3 regions of the Streptomyces sp. L2 genome follow, and region 2 is predicted to be linked to each of the others. Evidence: riboswitches for the same ligand, from Rfam matches in the RefSeq annotation. Region 2 holds a riboswitch; each other region holds the start of a gene.
What was found. A riboswitch is a leader RNA that binds a small molecule or an ion and turns the genes downstream of it on or off. The one in region 2 is predicted to bind cobalamin.

Region 1: another riboswitch for cobalamin. It lies ahead of DBP14_RS04755 ((2Fe-2S) ferredoxin domain-containing protein); the one in region 2 lies ahead of DBP14_RS27740 (cobalamin biosynthesis protein).
Region 3: another riboswitch for cobalamin. It lies ahead of DBP14_RS15945 (HoxN/HupN/NixA family nickel/cobalt transporter); the one in region 2 lies ahead of DBP14_RS27740 (cobalamin biosynthesis protein).

What each region holds. Positions count from the first base shown of each region.
Region 1 is NZ_QBDT01000001.1:1,101,863-1,104,114, forward strand. Features, by position in the region: gene DBP14_RS04750 (enoyl-CoA hydratase/isomerase family protein) at 1-586, opposite strand, end outside; gene DBP14_RS04755 ((2Fe-2S) ferredoxin domain-containing protein) at 682-1,023, opposite strand; cobalamin riboswitch at 1,141-1,263, opposite strand; gene DBP14_RS04760 (hypothetical protein) at 1,907-2,252, opposite strand, start outside.
Region 2 is NZ_QBDT01000001.1:6,204,988-6,207,239, forward strand. Features, by position in the region: gene DBP14_RS27735 (cobyric acid synthase) at 1-195, opposite strand, end outside; gene DBP14_RS27740 (cobalamin biosynthesis protein) at 192-1,136, opposite strand; cobalamin riboswitch at 1,233-1,375, opposite strand; gene DBP14_RS27745 (hypothetical protein) at 1,513-1,740, opposite strand; gene DBP14_RS27750 (inorganic phosphate transporter) at 1,773-2,252, opposite strand, start outside.
Region 3 is NZ_QBDT01000001.1:3,652,824-3,655,075, reverse strand. Features, by position in the region: gene DBP14_RS15945 (HoxN/HupN/NixA family nickel/cobalt transporter) at 1-885, opposite strand, end outside; cobalamin riboswitch at 914-1,114, opposite strand; gene DBP14_RS15940 (metalloregulator ArsR/SmtB family transcription factor) at 1,193-1,537, shown strand; gene DBP14_RS15935 (glycoside hydrolase family 13 protein) at 1,935-2,252, shown strand, end outside.

The sequences.
Region 1 (2,252 bases), 5.1 Mb from region 2:
AGGCGTCCAGGGCGGTGGACGGCAGGTAGTGGTCGGCGAGACCGCAGAGCAGGGCGTCGGCGGCGCCGATCCGCGCGCCGGTCAGCGCCAGGTGCGTGCCCAGTTCGCCGGGGGCCAGGGCGAGCAGGTGGGTGCCGCCGACGTCCGGGACGAAGCCGATGCCGGTTTCCGGCATGGCGATCCGCGACCGTTCGGTGACGACCCGGACGTCGCCGTGCGCGGAGATGCCGACCCCGCCGCCCATCACGATCCCGTCCATGACGGCCACGTACGGCTTGGGGTAGCGGGCGATGCGGGCGTTGAGGCGGTACTCGTCGCGCCAGAACGCCGCCGAGGCGGCGCCGTCGCCGTCGCGGGCGTCGTCGTGCACGGCACGGATGTCGCCGCCCGCGCACAGGCCGCGCTCCCCCGCACCCGTGACGACCACGGCCTCCACGGCCGGGTCGTGTTCCCACGCGGTCAGCGCCGCGTCGACGCGTCGGACCATCTCGTGGTCGAGGGCGTTGAGGGCCCTGGGCCGGTTGAGGGTGATGCGGGCGACCCGGCCGGTGGTGCGGAGCAGGACGGGTTCCCCGGCGGCGCTCATCACGACACCTCCGTCAGGTTCCGGGCCACGATGACACGCATGATCTCGTCGGTTCCTTCCAGGGTCTGGTGGACGCGCGGGCAGTCGCGTGAGCCTCAGGGGTTCACCGTGCGGCGCGGCGGGGTGAAGGCGTACAGGTCGAGGATGTCCGGCAGGGGTGCCACGCCCGGGCCGCCGGCCCGCACCCAGGCGACGATGTCCTCGGTCGCGTCCGCGTCGTTGACGAGACCGAGCCAGACCGGCCGCGCGCCGGCGGCCCGGCCCCTCGCGGAAGGCTGTACGACCATGACGTTGGCCTGGTCGCACACGTCGAGGCAGTCGGAGACGCGCACCGGCACCGCCGCCCGCAGCCGCGCGGTCTGAGCGGCGTGGTCCACCCCGGTCACCTTGGGGCTCCCGCAGCAGCAGTCCCGGCACACGACGACCCGGCACGGCACCGGTTCATCCACCACCGCGGCCCCGCCCGGCGGCTCTTCCCACGGCTTCTCCGGCACGGCACACCACTCCCCTCCCGGGGAGATCCGCCCCGGGGTCGGTCGAGGAGGCGACCGCGTGAGTCTCCTGGCTCCCGGGTCGCCGCTCGCCCCGCCTTCCCACCCCGGTCGGGGCGGTGGCCTGCCGGAACTCGCTCACCGGTCACAGTGGCGGGACCGCGCCGGATTCCCACCGGCTTCCTCGGACCGCCGTCGCCTGTTGTCACCGGTCATCATCTCATCGGGAGGGAGCGAGCCCCTCATCCGGCCGGTGCACGGGTCGGTTCGGCCGGTGCACGGGATGCTTCGGCCGGTGTACCGGACGGTTCGGACGGTGTACCGGACGGTTCGGCCGGCTGGTTCGCGGACTCCGGCCGGCCGGTTCAGCGGCTCGCCCTGCCGGCTCGCGGACTCCGGCCAGCCGACTCGCGGACTGCGGCCGGCCGGCTCGCGGGCTCTGACCGGCCGGCTCGCCGGTTGCGCCCGGCCGGTCCGCGGCCGCCGGCCAGCCGGTTCACGGGATCCGGCCGACTGGTTCAGCGCCCGGCCGGCTCGCGGACTCCGATCGGCCGGCTCGCGGGCTCAGACCGGCCGGTTCAGCGGCCCCGCCCAGCCGGTTCACGGGATCCGGCCGACTGGTTCAGCGCCCGGCCGGCTCGCGGACTCCGATCGGCCGGCTCGCGGGCTCAGACCGGCCGGTTCAGCGGCCCCGCCCAGCCGATTCAGCCGCCCCGCCCGCCCAACTTAGCCGCCGGGCCAGCCGGTACGGCGGCTCCGCCCGCCCAACTTGGCCGCCGGCCCGGCCCGTTCAGCGGCTCCGCCCGGCCGTGTCTGACGGCCGGCGCCCTCACTCCTCGTCGCGCAGGCGCGCCGCCAGGGAGGTCAGCGGTTCGGTCTCCTCCGTGTAGCCGAGGGCGGTCAGGTGGGAGATGGCCGCGTCGAGGCGGGTGAGGGCGGGGGCCGGGCGTTCCAGGTAGACGCCCTCGACCGCGCCGGCGAGGCGGACGCACTCGGCCCACTCGCCGGCCCGCTCCTCGTCCGGTCCGGGCTCGCCGAGCAGGGTGAGGGCCTTGTCCAGGGCGGTGAGGGCGTCGTCGTAGGCGCCGGCGTAGGCGTTGACCCGACCGTGCTCGTAGGCCAGCGCGGTGTCCAGGGAGCGGCCGCGGGGCTCATAGCCGGCCTCGCGGGCCTCG
Region 2 (2,252 bases):
CGCCTGGGCCTGCATGGCCTGGGCCCGGCCGATCTCCGCTCCCTCGCGGGTCACGAACGAGTTGAGGGACATGTTCTGCCCCTTGAACGGCGCGACCTTCACGCCCTGGCGGACCAGCCACCGGCAGATCCCGGCCGTCACGACGCTCTTGCCGGCGTCGGAGGTGGTGCCGGCGACGAGGAGACCCCCGCTCACTTCCCACGTCCCTTCAGGAGGAGGCGCCCGGCGACGGTGACGCCGAGCGCGAGGAGGCCGACCCGGCGGGAGAGCCGTACGGCCCGGTCGACGTCGGTGACGCGGACGGCGCGTCCGGCGTCGCCGTTCAGCACGGGCCGGTGCTCGACCCGGCCGCCGTAGGAGAGGGTGCCGCCCAGCCGCACGCCGAGGGCGCCCGCGAACGAGGCTTCGACGGGCCCGGCGTTGGGGCTCGGATGCCGGCGCGCGTCCGCCCGCCAGGCGCGTGCGGCACCGCGCGGATCGGGTCCCGCGAGCGTGGCGAGTACGGCGGTCAGGCGCGCCCCCGGCCAGCCGGCGAGGTCGTCGAGGCGGGCGGAGGCCCAGCCGTAGCGGCGGAAGCGGGGGGACTTGTGACCGACCATCGCGTCCAGCGTGTTGACGGCCCGGAAGCCGAGCAGGCCCGGCACTCCGCCGACCGCACCCCACACCAGGGCGCCCACGACCGCGTCGGAGGTGTTCTCGGCGACCGACTCGACCACCGCCCGCGCGATCCCGTCGGCGTCCAGGGCCTGCGGGTCCCGGCCGCACAGGTGCGGCAGCCGCGCGCGGGCCGCCGCCACGTCACCGGACTCCAGGGCGCGGCCGATCGTCCGCGCCTCCCGGGCGAGTGACGTGCCGCCGACCACCGCCCAGGTGGCGGCCGCGGTCAGGGCCACGGAGGCGGCGGGGGAGCGGCGTACGGCGCGTGTGGCGAGCGCCCCGAGGGCGACGGCGCCTCCGGCGCACACGGCGGTGTGCAGCGCGCCCCAGCCGCGGTGGTCGTGCCACAACGCGCTCTCCACGGCCGCGGCCGTCCGTCCGAACACGGCGACCGGGTGCCCGCGGCGCGGGTCGCCGAGGAGCAGGTCACCGAGGAGGCCGGCGGCGGCGCCGTACGCGTATGTGCGATCGGCACCCATCGGCTCAGCCGGCCGTGGGCACGGGGAAGCGCCGGTGAAGGGTCCTTCGGCAGCCGAGCATGGCGGTATGTCCTCACTCAGGGTGTCCGCGCCCTGGGTTGACGAGACCGGCGGTGAGAGTTCCTGGCTCCCGGGGATCGCTACCCCGGTGACAGTGGCGGGACCGCGCCGGATTCACACCGGCTTCCTCTGCTGCCGCCGTACATGGCCCGGGCAGTCCACCACGCCCCCGGAACGGCCGTCAACTTGCCGTTGACCTGCGGGGGGAGAGTGTGCCGATCCCCACACCGGCGGCGTGTCTCCTCGGACATGCGAAAGGCCCCACCCCGGTGTGCACCGTGGGGTGGAGCCTTCCAGACGGTCGGTCAGGACGTGGTCAGGACTTGCCGACGATCAGGTAGAGGCCGTACGCCACCGCCGCCGCGCAGGCCGCGAAGCAGACGTAGGCGCCGGTCACGGCGAGCGCGGCGGAGTTGCCCTCGGCCGCGGCCCGCTCGCGGCGGGCCAGGCCGGTGACGCCGAGGGTGAACAGGGTCACCAGGCCCACGGTGACCACGAGGCTGACGCCGAAGACGGATCCGATGGCCGCCCAGTCGATCTTCATGTCGTTTCCTTGGTTGTCCGGAGTGACCGGGGTCAGACCGCGGCGGCCGGCGGCACCGCGGGGGCGGCGGCCGGTGCGGAGGTCTCGACGGGGGCCGGGATGGTGGCCGTCAGGCCGGCGGGGACCGGGCCCACCGGGGGCGGGGTCACCATGGCGATGGCGGTGGTCACCACGCCGGCCGGCTCCTCGGCGGCGTCGGCGTCGACGTCGTTGACGTTGGAGCTGTCGACGACCTCGCGGCGGGACCGCTTCCAGATCGCGGCGCTGGAGGCGACCAGGAACACGGCGACGGCCCCGGTGCCCCAGTCCCCGAGATCCGTCACGGATTCGGCGAGCGCCCCGACCAGGGCGGCGGCCGGCAGGGTCAGCACCCAGGCGACGACCATGCGGGTCGCCGTGGACCAGCGGACCACACCGCCCTTGCGGCCGAGGCCCGCGCCCATCACCGAGCCGGAGACGACGTGCGTGGTGGAGAGGGAGAAGCCGAGGTGGGAGGAGGCCAGGATGGCCGT
Region 3 (2,252 bases), 2.6 Mb from region 2:
CTTGCGGACGGGGTTGGAGAACGCCCACTGGTAGGCGAAGTTCATGAACGTGCCGTCCAGCGTGTCGAACAGGCTCATGCCGGCCGCGAAGAGGAGCGGCAGGCACAGCACCGCGTACCACGGCAGTCCCGCCGCCGCGCCCGAGCCCGCCATCACCATGAGCGTGACCTCGGTGGCCGTGTCGAAGCCGAGGCCGAACAGGAAGCCCAGCGGGTACATCTGGCCGGGCCGGGACACGGACTTGGTGAGCCGGCCCAGCAGCCGGTTCATGAACCCCCGTGAGTCCAGGTGCTGTTCGAGTTCCTTCTCGTCGTACGTCCCCGCCCGCATCGCCCGGAACACGCGCAGGATGCCGACCAGGGCGATCAGGTTGAGCGCGGCGATGAGATAGAGGAACCCGCCGGAGATCGTCGTACCGAGGAACCCGAGCACCTGGTGGGTGGTGGAGTGCTCGTCGGTCACCTTGCCGGCCAGCGAGGTGCCGCCCGCGATCAGCAGGGCGAGCAGCACGACCACGCTGGAGTGGCCGAGCGCGAACCAGAAGCCGACCGACACCGGCCGCTTGCCGTCGGCCATCAGCTTGCGGGTGGTGTTGTCGATCGCGGCGATGTGATCGGCGTCGAAGGCGTGCCGCATGCCGAGGGTGTAGGCGGTGACGCCGAGGCCGATGCCGAAGACCTCGTGGCCGACCTGGTAGTGCTGCGGGGCGACCAGCAGGAACAGCACGCCGAACGCGACGACGTGCAGGGCGGCGATGACGGCCAGCAGCCCCGCCGTGCGGTAGGTGTCCTCCCGCCGCCACTTGAAGGTGTTCGGCCCGGGGGCGTCCGGTCCGGTCGAACTGGGCTTCACGGCCGTACCGCGGGCAGGGTCGGGCAGGGTCATCCGGTTCACGCTCCAGCACCTCGTGGATCACTTCGTGAGCTGCCGTGGCCGGTCTCCTGGCTGACGGGTCGCGCGTTCGCCGTCCCTGCCTTCCCGGTCGTACGACCAGTGGCCCGGCGGGTGCCGGACGGGACGAGAACTCCCCGATCACAGTGGCGAGGGCCGCGTCGGCATGGACCCCTGAGGGGCCGTCACCGACTTCCCGAACACCACGGCGTGCCTACGGTAGAGGTGCGGACCGGTGCCTGCATAGCTGCATACCTGGGCAGGTATTCAAGATCACATCGCGGCCTGCGAAGATGTCGGCATGCATCTCGTGCCTGCCGACCGAGCGGACCGTCGCACCATCGACGGTCACCGGGTGTGCGAGGCGATCGCCGCCATCGGCGACGCGGGTCACGTTCGCACCTGGGCCGACCGCTTCTCCCTGCTCGCCGACCCCAACCGGCTGGCCCTCCTGCTCGCCCTGCACCGCACGGGCCCGCTCGCCGTCTCCGACCTCGCCATCGCCACGGGCATGAACGACCCCGCCGTCTCCCAGGCCCTCCGCCTCCTCCGCGCCGCCGGCGCGGTAACAGGCGAAAAGGAGGGCCGCGTGGTCCGCTACCGCCTGGTCGACGAGGAACTGGCAGCGGTACTCCAACACTGCTGACCCCGCCCGGCCGCCGACCGCCAAGCTCCCCTTCCGCCCCACCGAGCCGACCGCCAAGCTCCCCTTCCGCCCCACCGAGCCGACCGCCGGGTTCCCCTTCCGCCCCTCCGAGTCGACCGCCGGGCCCCCATCCGCCCCACCGAGTCGACCGCCAAGCTCCCCTTCCGCCCCACCGAGCCGACCGCCGGGCCCCCATCCGCCCACCGAGCCGGGCCTCGATGGCTACTTCTCGACCCAGCGAGTCGGGTGGTGGGTGGGCGAGGTCGGGGGGTTCGGGGGGCGGAGCCCCCTGAGTGGACCACCGCAGCGCCGCCGCACAACCACAACCCCGGCCCACTGGTCCCCGCGCCCCCCACCCCCGTGTTCCCTTTCCGGGCAATGTGGACAGAGTCCAGGTATGGCAGACCTCTCCTCCCGCGACCCCGACTGGTGGCGCCAGGCAGTCATCTACCAGGTGTACCCCCGCAGCTTCGCCGACGCCGACGGCGACGGACTCGGCGACCTCCAAGGCATCACCGCCCACCTCGACCACCTCGCCACCCTCGGCGTCGACGCCCTCTGGCTCAGCCCCTTCTACCCCTCCGAACTCGCCGACGGCGGCTACGACGTCGCCGACCACCGCGACGTCGACCCCCGCCTCGGAACCCTGGACGACTTCGACGCCCTCGCCGCCGAGGCCCACCGCCTGGGCCTGAAGGTCGTCGTCGACCTCGTC